2 regions of the Chryseobacterium barbadense genome follow, and region 1 is predicted to be linked to the other one. Evidence: riboswitches for the same ligand, from Rfam matches in the RefSeq annotation. Region 1 holds a riboswitch; the other holds the start of a gene.
The links. A riboswitch is a leader RNA that binds a small molecule or an ion and turns the genes downstream of it on or off. The one in region 1 is predicted to bind S-adenosylmethionine.

Region 1 (8,310 bases):
TGTGAACACTGGTTACCGTGTGATCAGATTGGTTCCTTAATGACTTTTATCGCTTACAGAATATTTTTCAACATTATATTTATATTTGCATAATATTTTAAATTAATACATGAAAGCACTTGTATTTCCTGGGCAGGGATCTCAATTTGTGGGGATGGGAAAAGAATTGTACGATTCTCGAAAAGACATAAAGGATTTGATGGAATCTGCCAATGAAATTTTAGGGTTTGATATTCTTTCCATTATGTTTAATGGAACAGATGAAGATCTTAAAAAAACAGAAGTAACCCAACCTTCAATTTTTATACATTCAGTAGCTGCATTGAAAGCAGTGAATGGTCTTGGTGCCGAAATGGTTGCTGGGCATTCATTAGGAGAATTTTCCGCATTGGTTGCCAATGGCGTTTTATCATTTGATGACGGTTTGAAGCTCGTGGCCGAAAGAGCCAAGGCAATGCAGGAAGCTTGTGATGCCAATCCAAGCTCTATGGCAGCCATTTTAGGATTGGAAGATGCTAAAGTGGAAGAAATATGTTCAACGATCAGTGGGATTGTTGTTCCGGCGAATTATAACTGTCCTGGTCAGCTTGTGATTTCAGGAGAAACGGCAGCAGTAGAAGAAGCTTGTGCTAAATTGAAAGAAGCAGGAGCAAAAAGAGCATTGTTATTACCAGTGAACGGAGCTTTCCATTCACCATTAATGCAGCCTGCACAAGAAAAATTAGCAGCAGCTATTGAAAATACAAAATTCAGAAAAGCTACGATTCCTGTGTACCAAAACATCACTACAACAGCGGTAACCAATCCGGATGAAATCAAACAAAATTTGATTGCACAATTAACGGGGCCAGTAAAATGGACACAGTCTGTACAAAATATGGTCAAAGACGGTGCTTCTAATTTTGTGGAAGTAGGACCAGGTAAAACTCTTCAGGGATTGATTAAAAAAATCGATTCTTCTGTAGAAGTAGCATCTGCAATCTAAATAAAAAAATATGACCGGAATATTCTCTCCAGGAAAGCTGATGCTTACTTCCGAATATTTCGCAATGGATGGAGCTCTTGTCTTAGCTGTACCTACCAGGCTGGGACAAGAGTTTTTTTTTGAAGAAAAAGAAGATTTGGAATCTTTGATTTTCTGGGAAGCCTATCATCAGAATACATTATGGCTGAAAGCTGTTATTGATTATAAAAACTGGCAGATCTTAGAAACCAACATTCTTCCGAGCGCTGAATTCATAATGAAAACTCTAAAAAATGTTCAGCAGCTTTCGGAAGTTAAATTACAGCATGCAAATTCTTATTATTTAAAAACCAATCTACAGTTTCCTGCTGATTACGGGCTCGGAAGTAGTTCCACTTTAATGAATAATCTTGCAGAATGGGCAAAAATAGATCCGTTTCATTTAAATGCAATAAGCTTGGGTGGAAGCGGTTATGATATAGCGGTAGCTAAAGAGAAATCTGCCGTTCTTTATCAAAGTAAGCCGGAAATCAGATATGAAAAGGTAAACTTTAGTCCTTCATTCAAAAATGAGTTGATCTTTATTCATTTAAATCAAAAACAAGATAGTCGGGAAGGAATTAATTTGTACAAGTCCAAAAAGAAGTCTCAAGATTTAGTTGATGAATTTTCAAATCTTACAAGAAATATTTTGTTATGTAATGAATTGCAAATTTTTTCTCAGTTAATGTTGGAACATGAACAAAAAATATCCAATTTTCTTGAAATTCCCACAGTTAGACAGCGTTTTTTCCAGGATTGCCCTGTTTTTGTCAAAAGCTTGGGAGCATGGGGTGGAGATTTTGTAATGAGTGCTAAATTTGACGGCTTTAGAGACTATTTTTGGGGAAAAGGTTTTTCTACTATTTTTGAATGGGGTGATTTAATTTCCTTATAATCAGTGGTTTACAAGGCTGTATTTTTCTTTGTCATTCTGACTTATATCATTATATTTAACCACCTTTAACAATTAATTAATATTTAATTTTGTTGAACCCAAAAAGAATATAGAAAATATAAGTAAAATGAAAAACGCTAAAATCATCCAGGATTTACAAAAATTAGGGATTAAAGGAGACTACGAGGTAATTTATAATCCTTCTTACGAAGAATTATATCAGGCTGAAGTTTCTCCTGAAAATCAAGGCTTTGAAAGAGCTGAGCTTACAGAATCTGGTGCGGTATCAGTAAAAACAGGAATTTTCACAGGTCGTTCACCTAAAGACAGATATATTGTTCAGGATGATGTTTCAAGAGACACTATTTTCTGGGATGGTAAAGTAAACTTGCCTACCACTCCGGAAATTTTCCAATCTTGTAAAGGATTAGTGTTAGATCAGCTTTCTACATCTAAGAAAATTTATGTGGTTGACGCTTTTTGTGGAACCAATGTAGATACCAGATTAAAAGTGAGATTCATTGTTGAAGTGGCTTGGCAGGCTCATTTCGTTACGAATATGTTCATCCGTCCTTCTCATTATGAATTGGAAAACTTCGGTGAACCAGATTTCACAGTAATCAATGGTTCTAAAACGACCAACCCGAATTGGGAAGCACAGGGATTGAACTCTGAAAATTTCATTATGTTTGATCTTACTGAAAAAGTTCAAATTATCGGCGGTACTTGGTATGGTGGAGAAATGAAAAAAGGAATGTTTGCCATCATGAACTATTACCTTCCGCTAAAAGGTATGGCTTCTATGCATTGTTCGGCAAACGTTGGTGAAGATGGGGATGTAGCTCTATTCTTCGGTTTGTCAGGAACTGGTAAAACAACCTTATCTGCAGATCCTAAGAGATACCTGATCGGGGATGATGAGCACGGTTGGGATAACAACGGAGTGTTCAATTATGAAGGTGGATGTTATGCTAAAGTAATTGATCTGTCCGCAGAAAAAGAACCGGATATTTTCAGAGCGATCAAGAGAGATGCTCTTCTTGAGAATGTGGTCGTAAACAATGGGGTTGCTGACTATACGGATGGTTCAATCACTGAAAATACAAGAGTTTCTTATCCGATTTATCATATCAATAAAATAGTTTTGCCTTCCAAAGCAGGACATGCTAAGAAAATCGTATACCTGTCTGCTGATGCATTCGGAGTATTGCCTCCGGTTTCTGTTTTAGATGAAAATCAGGCGCAGTATCACTTCTTATGTGGATATACTTCCAAATTGGCAGGTACTGAAAGAGGAATTACTGAACCGGAACCATCTTTCTCTCCGGCGTTTGGTGAAGCGTTCCTTACCTTACACCCAACGATGTATTCTAAAACGTTGATTGGTAAAATGAAAGAGCACGGAGCTAAGGCATATTTGGTAAATACAGGATGGAATGGGACAGGAAAGAGAATTTCTCTTAAAGATACAAGAGCAATCATTGATGCGATCATCGACGGATCTATCGAAAATGCTCCTAAAACAAGAGTTCCAATTATGAATCTTGAAATTCCTACAGCATTGCCAAATGTTTCTGAAGGGATCCTGGACCCAAGAGAAACTTATGCTGATGTTGCAGAATGGGAAGAAAAAGCAAAAGATTTAGCTTCAAGATATATCAAAAACTTCGAACAGTATTGCAATACAGAAGAAGGTAAAAAATTGGTTGCTTCCGGACCTCAATTACAAGAACAAACTATCTAATCATACAACTAAAAAAGCCTCATCAACGATGAGGCTTTTTATTTTATTTATTTTCAGTGAGGCTTTGTATTGCTAATCTATAGCCATGCATTCCAAAACCGGATAAAACGGAATCAGTATGAGCCGCTGTCACCGATTTCTGTCGAAACTCTTCCCTTTTGTAAATATTGCTGATGTGAACCTCTACTTTGGACTTCTGAATATTCTTTAAGCAATCAGCAATTGCATAAGAATAATGTGTATAAGCTCCCGGATTGATAATGAGAGCATCAAAATCATCTTGTTGAAGCCTGTCAATAATTTCCCCTTCAATATTGGATTGATAATAAGTAAGATTATAGGCTGGAAACTCTGATTTCAACTTTTCCAAATAATTTTCCATGGAAGTGCTTCCGTAAATTTCAGGCTCCCTGGTTCCTAAAAGATTCAAATTAGGGCCGTTAACAATTAAAATTTTCATAGTATAAAAATAGAAAATTTTTTAATTGAAGCTTTAAAATTTAAGAAGAATACTATAAGTGTCGATTATATTATTTTTAATGATTTTTGTCATGTTTGAGAATTTTTTAATGGCCCTAAAGGGCTATTTTATCGCGTTTTAAACAATTTTAAGTTAATTTTTCATAAATGAGTTCAATGGTATTTTAAAAGTCTACTTGTTTTGTAGACTTTTTGTTTTTAGCTTTGCAACATATTTCGATCGGCTTATAAAGAAAGATGGAGGGAACTGAACCTGTGAAATCTTAACAACCTGCCTATATGCAAGGTGTTACATTCAGCCTTTAAAAGGAAAAATAAGCATTAGGTGAATCATATCTATGGATGCCCTTTGCTGTTTTTTCTGCAAAGGGTTAAATTTTAATATATGATAAATAAAATTGATTATGATTAACAATAAATTAATTATTTCGAAATCTTGGCTGCCTTCAATTGCTGTATTCTTCTTTGGAAGTATATTGCAGGGTCAGGAAATAAAATCCGATAAGGATACAATCCAGGAGAAAAATATTGATGAAGTGGTTATTGTAGCTTATGGTAAAGCTAAAAAAACAAGTTACACGGGATCAGTAGCAACCATTTCCAGTGAAAAAATCAATAACAGACCTGTAACGAATATAACAAAGGCATTGGAAGGACAGGTTCCCGGACTTCAGGCGGTGAGTGCTTCGGGGCAACCGGGTTCTGTAGCATCCATCCGGATCCGTGGAATAGGATCGGTAAGCGCATCCAGCAATCCTTTATTTGTAGTAGACGGAATTCCTTTTGATGGAAATATCAATTCCATAAGTCCAAATGACATCGAATCCATAAGTGTGCTTAAAGACGCAACGGCAAGTTCATTATATGGATCAAGAGGAGCCAATGGAGTGATTATTATTACCACAAAATCAGGCAAGAAAGGAGAGGCAAGAATTAACTTCAATATCAGTCAGGGTTTTTCAACAAGAGCGGTGAAAGACTATGAACAAGTAAGTACAGATCAGTACTTTGAGCTGTATTGGGAGGCATTGAGAAATGGATATAAATCCAGTCAGATCTCATCGCAGCAAGCAGCGCAAATGGCAACGGACAACCTGGTGAATGCTTTGGGAATTAATCCCTATGGAGTAAACTACGCCAAACCTGTAGGAACCGATGGGAAACTTTTACCTGGAGCAAAAGCATTATGGAATGATGACTGGAGAGATATTCTGCAAAGAGTGGCTTCGAGAAACCAGGTAGATCTGGATTTCAGTGGGGGAAGTGAAAAAAGCAACTATTATTTTTCATTAGGATATCTGGATGATAAAGGAATCGCTATTGAGTCCGGTTTCAGAAAGTACAGTACCCGTTTAAAAATAAATACGGAAGTAAAAAAATGGTTAAATGTAGGAGCTAATTTAAGCTATACCAACAGTCTTCAACAAGCACCTCCTTCTTCAGATTCCAGAACGGATAATATTATTAATGCAGCTAGGGTAATCCCTTCTTTCTACCCTTATTATGAAAGGAATGCAGATGGAAGCTATAAGCTGGATGCCAATGGAAATTATATCTATGATTTCGGAAAATACAGACCTACAAGTGCATTGCAGAATGAGAACGCAGCAGCCACTTTACCTTTAGACAAAAATGAAAACAGAGAAGATAATTTTTCGGGAAAAGGATTTTTAGACTTTACTTTTTTGCCTGAACTAAAATTTAAGTCGAGTTTTTCCATTGATTTGGTTAACTATAATGGACATTATTATACAAACCCTTTGATAGGAGAGGGAAGCGAAATCGGGGGATCAGTTACCAAGACTAATTCAAGAACACTATCTTACACCACAAGTAATATTTTAACTTATGATAAAAAGTTAAGCCAGCATCACTTTAACGTTCTGGCTGGTCAGGAATTTTATCATTATGAATATCAAACCATATCCGGAAGCAGAAGCCAATTCTCACTTCCATATTATTATGAGCCGGATGCAGCCGCTTTATTAGGCAGTTTTAGCGGGAATAGTGATAAATTAGGATTACTGAGCTTTTTAGGAAAAATAGAATATGATTATAAAAATAAATATTTCGTTTCCGGATCAGTAAGAGCAGATGGGTCATCAAGATTTTCTCCGGATAACAGATGGGGAACATTTTGGTCTGTGGGAGGGTCATGGAAGGCGTCAAATGAGGATTTTATCAAAAACCTGAATGTTTTTAATCAGCTTACCCTGCGTGCGAGTTATGGAGGACAAGGAAATGATAAACTAAGTACCTATTATGCATATCAAAGCTTATATGCATTTTACAATAATCTTGGAGAACCGGGAACTGTTGCAAGCAGACTTCCTACTCCGGATCTGAAATGGGAAACCAACCTCAATTTAAACGTCGGGTTAGAATTTGCCATCCTTAAAAACAGAATTAAAGGAAATGTAGAATACTTCCAGCGTCAGAGTAAAGACCTTCTGTTTGAAATGCCTTTAGCACCATCTTTAGGCTTCAGCGGTTTCCAGGCAAACATCGGAGAATTAAAGAATACAGGATTTGAGTTTTCCCTATTCACAACACCAATTAAGAATGATGATTTCCAGTGGGATGTTGATGTCAACTTAAGTACTTTGAAAAATGAAATTACGAAACTTCCGAAAGGCTCCATTGTCAGCGGAACAAAGCTTTTACAGGTAGGAGGTTCCATTTATGATTTCTTCATTCCTGAATGGGTAGGAGTAGACCCGAGTAACGGAAAACCTTTATGGAGAACCATCTCTAAGGATGCCAATGGAAATACTGTGGAAGGAACTACTTCAGAATATGCAAAAGCGACCAAAACGTTACAGGGTTCCTCCCTTCCAAAATTAATAGGTGGAATTACGACCAGTATCATTTATAAAAACTTTGATTTCTCAGGGTTATTGACATTCAGCATCGGTGGAAAAATTCTGGATACCGATTATACGATGATTATGCATAACGGAAGCTCAGGCGGTAGAGCATGGAGTTCGGAAATTCTGAACAGATGGACTCCTGAAAATACGAATACCGATGTGCCTGCTTTAAGTACAACGACCAATAACTGGACGTCAGTATCTTCAAGGTTTTTATATTCCGGAACGTATGCGAGAGTGAAAAATGTAAGCCTGGGATATACTTTGCCATCCGATTATTTCGAAAGAATAGGACTGAAAAAATTCAGGATTTACCTTCAGGCGGAAAACCTGTTAACATTCTACAAGCATAAAGGAATGGATCCGGAGCAAACATTAGACGGAACAACTTATTACAGATATCCTGCGATGAGAACGATAACTTTTGGCCTTCAGGCAACTCTTTAACAATCTTAAAATTTGAAAACATGAAAAAAATAGTATATCTGTCCTTATCATTATTACTTAATCTTTCTATATTGAGCTGTGAAAGTGATCTGGAAACAGCACCTACCAACCAGGCCAATGAAGCAGAAGTTTTTAAAACAGCAGAAAGTGCGGAAACCGTAATCAACGGAGCCTGGGCAAAATTAAATGATGATGGACCTACGTATGCCAATATAGGGTATTCCACAGTACTGAGAACGAGCGATGCCATGGGAAGTGACGTTGCTGTTTTAACGAATAAGTACGGTTTTCCTTCTGCTTATGCATTCACGGACTTGGTGAACAATACCGGGAGCCGTTCACTTTTCATTTGGAATGCACTGTATTCTACTATCAATAATATGAATAATGTAATAAGCAGAATAGATGTAGTGGAAGGAAGCCAGGCAAAAAAAGATCAGGTAAAAGGTCAGGCGAAAGCATTGAGAGCATTTTGTTATTTAAATCTGGCAAGCTTTTATCAGTTCAGTTATCTGAAAGACAAAAACGCTTTAACCGTTCCGGTATATACAGAGCCTACCACTATAAATTCCGTTGGAAAGCCGAAAGCAAGTCTTGAAGAAATCTATACGTTGATTAAAAGTGATTTAACGGATGCTGATAATCTACTGCAAAACTATACAAGAAATAACAAAGATAAAATTGACCGCTCAGTGGTGAATGGATTGTTGGCTAGAACCTATTTAAATACAGGAGAATGGAGTAAAGCCATTGCTGCAGCAAAAGTGGCCAGAACCGGATATCCGTTAATGGTTCCCGAGAAATATAAAGAAGGTTTCAATGATATCGGCAATGGAGAATGGATTTGGGGACATGGCCAGACTCAGGA
Region 2 (8,310 bases), on a different contig from region 1:
CTTTTTTATTTCGAACCGCTATGCTTCAAGAGCTTGTTTTAAATCTGCAATGATGTCATCTATATTTTCCAGACCGGCTGAACAACGAACCAAACCTGCTGTAATTCCCACTTCATTTCTTTCCTCCTCTGTTAATTTGGAATGCGTTGTTGAAGCAGGGTGTGTTACAATTGTTCTTGTATCTCCTAAGTTGGCGGACAGAGAACACATTTTGATGTGATCTAAAAACTTTCTTCCGCCTTCAATTCCGCCCTTGATTTCAAATGCCACAATATTTCCGCCTAATTTCATCTGTTTTTTAGCGATTTCGTAGCTCGGATGAGATTTCAGGAACGGATATTTTACAAATTCCACATTGGGATGGCTCTCCAGAAACTCGGCAACCTTTACTGCATTCTCGCAATGCTTTTCAACACGTATAGCCAATGTTTCCAAACTTTTTGATAAAACCCACGCATTAAAAGGTGACATTGCCGGACCTGTATTTCTTGCAAAAAGATAGATTTCCCTTATCAGATCGGCCTTTCCTACTGCCACACCTCCTAAAACACGCCCTTGTCCGTCAATCAGCTTCGTTGCGGAATGTACAACAATATCTGCACCATACTTAATCGGCTGCTGAAGATAAGGTGTTGCAAAACAGTTATCTACAATGAATATCAGATTATATTTCTTCGCAATCTGTCCGAAAAATTCAAGGTCCAAAATTTCAATGGCCGGATTGGTTGGTGTTTCCAGATATAAGATTTTAGTATTCGGCTGGATATATTGTTCTACTTTTTCTGCATCTTCCGCTTTGAAATAGGTAGTTTCTATATTCCATTTCGGAAAGTATTTGGTGAATAATGTGTGAGTAGATCCGAAAACCGACTGACAGCTTACAATATGATCTCCTGCATTCAATAGGGTGGCGAAAGTTGAATAAATGGCGGCCATTCCCGTTGCAAAAGCATATCCTGCTTCCGCACCTTCCATTTTTGCAATCTTGTCGGTGAACTCGGTCACATTAGGATTGGAAAAACGGCTGTACAAATTCTTAGATTTTTCTTCTGCAAAACTCGCTCTCATATCTTCCGCATCCTGAAAAATAAAACTGGAGGTAAGATACAATGGTGTAGAGTGCTCATCAAACTGGCTTCTTTCAGTTTGTGTTCTTATTGCAAATGTTTCGAAATTTTCCATATAGTTTTAATTAATTTAACAATGTATCAATCTAACAGTTTAATAATGAGATTCTTCGCTCTGCTCAGAATGACAAATTCATTGCTACATTTCTACATTCTTAAATTGTTATATTATTCATATTATTTGGTTTCACTTACTCTTAAAATATCCCCGAAAACTCCTCTTGCAGTTACCTGAGCTCCTGCTCCCGCTCCCATAATAACGATCGGGTTTTCTCCGTAACTTTCCGTATAGATCTCAAAAATAGAGTCTGATCCTTTTAATTGTCCCAAAGCGGAACTTGCAGGAACGGAGATCAGTTTTACATCAAGCTCTCCTTTGTCTTTTTGCAGATCGCCATGCAAATCTCCAACGTATCTCAATACATGACCTTCTTCTTGGCTTTCCTTGATCCTCTGATATTCTTCATCAAGCTCATCCAGTCGGGAAAGGAACTCCTGTTTAGATACAGAAAGCAGGCTTTCAGGGACAAGATTTTGGATGTTGATATCATCAAATTCATTGATCAAATCTAATTCTCTTGCCAGAATCAACAGCTTTCTTGCCACGTCATTTCCTGACAGATCTTCTCTTGGGTCCGGTTCCGTATAGCCTTTTTCCAACGCTTCGTTGATGATGGTTGAAAACTTATCGTCTCTCAATGAAAAATTATTAAAGACATAGCTCAATGTTCCTGAAAATACTCCTTTGATTCTGGTAATATTTTCACCGGAAAGGTGTAATAATTTAATGGTATCGATTAAAGGTAAACCTGCTCCTACATTGGTTTCGTATAAATAGCGCCTGTTGTTTTTGTTCAACGTATATCTTAGTTTACGGTATTCATCAATAGGTAAAGTGTTGAAGATTTTATTGGAAGAAACCAGGTCAAATCCGTTTTCAGCTAAAGTGTGATAGTTTTTAACAAAATCTTTGCTTGCCGTATTATCAACCACGATCAGGTTTTCCAATTGGTTTTCCTTGGAAAAATTAATAAGGGTTTCAACGCTTGAAGGGTTTTCTGCAACCAAAACCTCATCGCTCCAATTATTGTCAAAACCTTTTTTATTGAAGGCAATTTTTCTGGAATTGGCTACAGCAACCACTTTTAGATCTATTTTTTTACGTCTCTTGATCTCATCCGAGGATTCCAGTACCTGATCGATCAGGGTTTTCCCAACATTTCCGTGTCCGATAATTGCCAGATGAACGGTTTTAGGCTTTTTGAAAATCTCAGATTCAATGATATTTTTTGCTTTCTCATCCTGCGAAGACGTCACTACGATATTAACTCTGTTTTCGCTTGCAATCTGGTTTAAAAGCAATGGAAAAACATTGTTTCTGGCCAGTTCAACAAGTACTTTATTATAATCCTCGGAAACAAAGCCCAGTACAGAAACATTATTGATGCTGTAAATCTGGGAAACTTTTCCGGATTTTCTTTCGGCTTCAAATTCTTCAATCAGGCAGCTTACCGCATTTTCGGCATCATTTTCCTGAACAAGGATAGAAATTCCATTTTCAATAGCCTGCTGTGAGATAACCCCTACACTAATTCTTGCCAGTGTAAGTGCTTTAAAAATTCGTCCGTCCACTCCTATTTCTCCAAGGAAATCTTCGCCTTCGAACTTGATGATTGATCTGTTTTTTAAGAATCTTATTTCGTTAGCATTTTTCATTCTACAAAATATTTTTTATGATATTATTTAATTGTTCGTATTCCATTAAGAAGGCATCGTGCCCATGTATTGATTGGATCTCGTGATAGAAAACATTTTCTCTTTTTTCTTTCAGCTTTTCGAAACACATTCGAATTTCCGAAGCAGGAAAGAATAAGTCTGAATCTACAGAGATCAAATGCATTCGTGCCTTTATTTTCTCCAGCATTTTTTCTTCCGTATTAATGTTCATCAGCAGATGGTTCATCAATTTATATGCATTTAAACTAAATCTTTCGTTTAAAGCATTTCCATGGTATATCAACCAGTCTTCTGATTTCAGGCGCTTCTTATCCTGAATATATTGAGTTTGAAATCTATCGTTTAAAGATTGCGGGGTTCTGTAACACAGCATCGCATGGATTCTTGCCTTCTGTAAAGGCTCATCATGACTGTTCAGCAAAAATTTTTGAACAAGACATTGAGCATGAAGCCAGTCGTGCGTTTTAAAATCGCATGCGATCGGAATAAAAATCTCAGCTAATTGTGGACGTTTAGCCAACATCTCCCAACCGATCCCGCCTCCGAGAGAACCTCCTATAATGGCATGTAAATTTTGTATGTTTAGAGTTTCAAGTCCCTTTAAAAAGATATTTGCAATATCCGAAGGAGTGAAGTTTTCATATTCATCAATTAAAAAATCATCATAACCGTTTCCGGGAATATTGAAACACAGAACGGTGTATTTGTTGGTATCGATAACATGATTTTCCCCGATCAGCTGCTTCCACCAGCCTTTCTCTCCGGAAACATTCGAATTTCCGGTTAATGCGTGGTTTATCAAAACGATGGGTGCTGTAAACAGGTCTTTCCCAAAAAGCTGATAGCTTAATGAGATATAATGTTCCCTTCGGGAATTGGTTTGATACGAAAAATGAATATAGGTTAGTTCTGTTTTCAATTCTATTATATTTTATAACACAATTGAAAATGCCATGAGAAATGGCTGAAAGAACTTCAGTAAGTTATCTGTCCAAAATAATTTTGGTAGAACGTAGCACCTTCTTTACTTGCGCAAAGGGTTGCTAAGGTTTCACAGGGTCTATTCCCTCAACCTTTCTTGATAACATTTTCAATATTTGAATGAACGATGGTGCAAAGATAGTTTTTTTCTTTTAAATATTTAAGAAAATTTAATTTATTCTATAAAAACCCCATAAACAAAAGATTTTCAAGGCTATGTTAAGAATTGTTCAGCGATCGAAAATTGGAATTATTTCTCAAAAAAGCTACCTTCGTACTAGAAAATGATGAGATATGATTGCTGAAAAACAAAGACTACAAGATATAAACTGGAAAAACTGGGGACCCTATGTAAGCAACAGGCAATGGGGAAATGTTCGTGAAGATTACAGCCCGAACGGGAATGCATGGGGATATGCGAACCACGACAATGCTGAAAGTTACACATACAGATGGGGAGAGGAAGGTATTGCCGGGATTTCGGATACGAAACAACTTTTGTGTTTTGCTCTTTCTTTCTGGAATAAAAAGGATAAGATCGTTAAGGAACGTTTTTTCGGGTTGAGTAATCCTCAGGGAAATCATGGGGAAGATATTAAAGAACTTTTCTATTATCTGGACAACACGCCTACTCATAGCTATATGAAAATGGTATACAAATATCCCATCAATGCATTTCCTTATGAGGATCTTGTTGCGGAAAACGGAAGACGGAGCAAAAGAGAACCTGAATATGAAATTTTCGACACGGGAATTTTCGACAACGACGAATACTTTGATATTTTTATTGAATACTGCAAAGCAGATGCTGATGATATTTTAGTGAGAGTCAGTATCCATAACAGAAGCCAAAAGGAAGCTCCAATTGTGGTTGCTCCCACGCTATGGTTCAGAAACAACTGGAAATGGGGTTATAATACATATCAACCTTTTTTAAATGCTTCTCGTGAAGATTGCATTGACATTAATCATGATAGTATTTCCATCAAAAAGCTGTATTCGAGAAACACCAATGCCAGAAGTGTGTTTTGTGATAATGAAACAAATAATCCCAAACTGCACGGAACCTTGTATTTCGGGAACACCTATTATAAGGATGGAATTAATGATCATATTGTATACGGAAGTAATACGATAAACCCTGAAAGAAGAGGAACCAAGGCTTCTTTTTTAATTGATGAAACCATTGAAGGCGGACAATTCAAAACATTTGAATTCAGATTATCGCCTCAGGATACAGATGAACCATTCGACCAGTTTGATGAAATTTTCAATGCGAGAATAGCTGAAGCCAATGAATTTTATCAGGAGGTTCAGCATGATGTAACGGATGACGATGAAAGAAATGTGCAAAGACAGGCTTTTGCCGGATTACTCTGGAATAAACAGTTTTATCACTATAATGTAGGAAAATGGCTGAAAGGTGACCCGAATTTTGAAGCGCCGAGAAATTTCAATGAGTACGTAAGAAATACGGAATGGAACCATATGCATAACAAGGACATTATTTCCATGCCGGATAAGTGGGAATATCCCTGGTACGCAACATGGGATCTGGCGTTCCACTGTGTACCATTTGCTATTATTGATGCGGAATTTGCGAAAGGACAGCTTCTTTTGCTAACGAAGGAATGGTATATGCATCCGAACGGACAGCTTCCTGCTTATGAATGGAACCTGAGTGACGTTAATCCTCCTGTTCACGCATGGTCCTGCTTCAGGGTTTTCAAAATTGATGAAAAGCATAACGGAAAACCGGATCTATTATTCCTTGAAAAGGTTTTTCAAAAGCTGCTTCTTAATTTCACCTGGTGGGTGAACCGAAAGGATAAAAACGGTAAGAATATTTTCGGGGGAGGTTTCCTCGGATTGGATAATATCGGTGCTTTTGACCGGAATATGATCCTGAAAGACGGACAGCATCTCGAACAGGCGGATGGAACAAGCTGGATGGCAATGTATGCTTTGAATATGATGAGAATTTCCATGGAGCTTGCCCAATATTATCAGGTGTATGAGGATATGGCAATCAAGTTCTTCGAACATTATCTTTACATTGCTGAAGCGATGGAGAATTTAGGGGAAGGAACAAAAGGCTTATGGAATGAGGAGGATGGCTTCTTCTATGATGTTCTTCAGCTTGGAAACGGCGACAGTGTTTCTTTACGATTAAGGAGTATTGTTGGATTAATCCCGATGTTTGCGGTTGAAATTATTGATCACCATTTATTGGAAAAGATGCCTAATTTCAGGGAAAGAATGGATTGGGTATTGAAGAATAAGCCTGAATTAACAAAATTAGTCTCTCATTGGGAAGAAGAAGGACAGGGAAGAAAGCACTTGATGAGTATTTTACGTAAAACAAGACTTACCAAAGTATTGAAAAGAATGCTTGATGAAAATGAGTTTCTGAGTTCTTACGGAATTCGCGCAATGTCCAAAGTATATGAAGAAAACCCGTTTATTTTTTCTGTTCACGGCAATGAAAATGCGGTGTATTATACGCCTGCGGAAAGTGACAGCAGGATGTTCGGTGGTAACAGTAACTGGAGAGGACCTATCTGGTTCCCTATCAATTTCCTGATTGTTGAAAGTTTACAGCGCTTCCACTTTTATTACGGCAACAGTATGAAAGTGGAGTTTCCAACGGGAAGCGGAGAGAAGAAGAACCTGGATGAAGTAGCCCAAAATATCAGCAACAGGCTTTGTTCTATTTTCTTAAAGGATGAAAACGGAGAAAGGGCATTCAATGGTGGAAACGGAAAGTTCAATTATGACGAGTATTTCAAGGATTATATTACTTTTTATGAATATTTCCATGGAGATAACGGACGGGGTGTGGGAGCCTCGCATCAGACAGGATGGACAGCTACTGTAGCCAAGCTAATGAAACCGAGAATGACATTATAATTAAAGCCTCTTCAAAAAAGAGGCTTTTCGTTTACCTTTATTACAATAATACAATCACTATAATTAACATTATTTTATTAATATTTGATAAAAATGATCGAATAGTATTGAATTTCTTTCAATGCATTATATAAATTGGTCCGATAAACTAATTTTACTGTATGATTATGAAACAAAAACTATTACCTACTTTATGCCTGGTTTTATCAGGCTTATTTACAAACCAAATCAGCGCCCAGGAGTTTCAGCCGATCCCTATTTCAAGCGGGTATTCAGCTGATGTAATTGCTAATGGTGTCGGATCATCCAGCACATCTACCAATAATGATGTTGATGGTGTAAGTTACGCCTTTGTTTCTAAGGATTTCCAGCTGACGACTACCAGCCCAGCACTTTCTTATGGCTTACCTGTCAATGGAATTATTGCTTCAGCAGTAGCTTCTACTTCAGGATTGAATTATCAGCTGGCCTCTTATAGTGGCAATAACTCATTAAGATTGCTGAACACTAATGATAACGGAACGCTTGTGTTTACTACGCCTACTGCTGCTTTAAATTTATACATGCTGGCAACAGGGGGAAGCGGAGCATGTACTGTGGATATAGATGTTAATTTCCTGGATAATACCTCCCAGACCTTTACAGGAATCAGTATTTCCGACTGGTATGGAGGAAGCAATTATGCGATCCAGGGAATTGGAAGAATCAATATTACTAATGATGGTTTGGAATCGGGAGGCGGAACTAATCCCAGATTATATCAAATTCCTTTAGCAATCAGCACCAGCAATCAATCTAAACCTATTAAAAGTGTAACGGTAACCAAAACGGGTACCGGTGGAATTCCAAATATTTTTGCATTTTCTGCAGATGTATATTCTTCGTGCCCGGCTCCTACCAATATCACTTACACTTCCAATGTAGATGGCGCAACATTGAACTGGACTGCTCCTGCCACTGCTCCTTCTGCAGGTTATGATTATTATTACAATGCTTCTCCTACTCCTCCTACCGCAACCACCACCCCTACCGGAAACGTTTCCGGAACTACTGTGACAATCGGTGGTCTACCTACAGGGCAGTCATATTATTTCTGGGTAAGATCAAACTGCGGTTCTTCACAAGGTTTCTGGAAAATGAAAGAATTCACAACGGGACAAGTTTCTGCTACATATACTTCTGGAGATATCAATACCATGTACAGCAGTGGAGCTCCTGATGTAACGTCTACAACGAATTGCCCGGCAACTCTTTCCATAAATGTTCCCGCAGGATATAAAATAAAATCAACAACGGTTTCTTATAATATGAGCACTGTAGCGGACGGATGGATGTCTGAGCAAAACAGCTTACTGATCTGCTCTACTTCCGGTACCAGTGAAAACGCTGTTTCTACAGGCTCCGGAAATACCAGTGGAACTTATTCCTATAACAGATCCGGGCTTACTATTGCCAATACATTATCCGGAACTGTAAATTTTGAATTAAGAGCCTGGAGAACTTACGGAGGCTCTGGCTGTAGTGCGGATTACAACAAGGTAGATAATAATACATG

Region 2: it holds a riboswitch for S-adenosylmethionine, as region 1 does, so the genes downstream of both, ACGHIN_RS07015 (alpha/beta fold hydrolase) here and ACGHIN_RS02120 (SusC/RagA family TonB-linked outer membrane protein) in region 1, are expected to answer to the same signal.

What each region holds. Positions count from the first base shown of each region.
Region 1 covers NZ_BAAFHL010000001.1:450,668-458,977, forward strand. The annotation lists gene ACGHIN_RS02095 (LysM peptidoglycan-binding domain-containing protein) at 1-40, shown strand, start outside; gene fabD (ACP S-malonyltransferase) at 110-985, shown strand; gene ACGHIN_RS02105 (GYDIA family GHMP kinase) at 996-1,901, shown strand; gene pckA (phosphoenolpyruvate carboxykinase (ATP)) at 2,029-3,645, shown strand; gene ACGHIN_RS02115 (type II 3-dehydroquinate dehydratase) at 3,689-4,105, opposite strand; SAM riboswitch class I at 4,348-4,446, shown strand; gene ACGHIN_RS02120 (SusC/RagA family TonB-linked outer membrane protein) at 4,530-7,442, shown strand; gene ACGHIN_RS02125 (RagB/SusD family nutrient uptake outer membrane protein) at 7,463-8,310, shown strand, end outside.
Region 2 covers NZ_BAAFHL010000011.1:43,815-52,124, reverse strand. The annotation lists gene ACGHIN_RS07025 (O-succinylhomoserine sulfhydrylase) at 19-1,182, opposite strand; gene ACGHIN_RS07020 (ACT domain-containing protein) at 1,305-2,843, opposite strand; gene ACGHIN_RS07015 (alpha/beta fold hydrolase) at 2,845-3,783, opposite strand; SAM riboswitch class I at 3,845-3,952, opposite strand; gene ACGHIN_RS07010 (MGH1-like glycoside hydrolase domain-containing protein) at 4,140-6,755, shown strand; gene ACGHIN_RS07005 (T9SS type A sorting domain-containing protein) at 6,923-8,310, shown strand, end outside.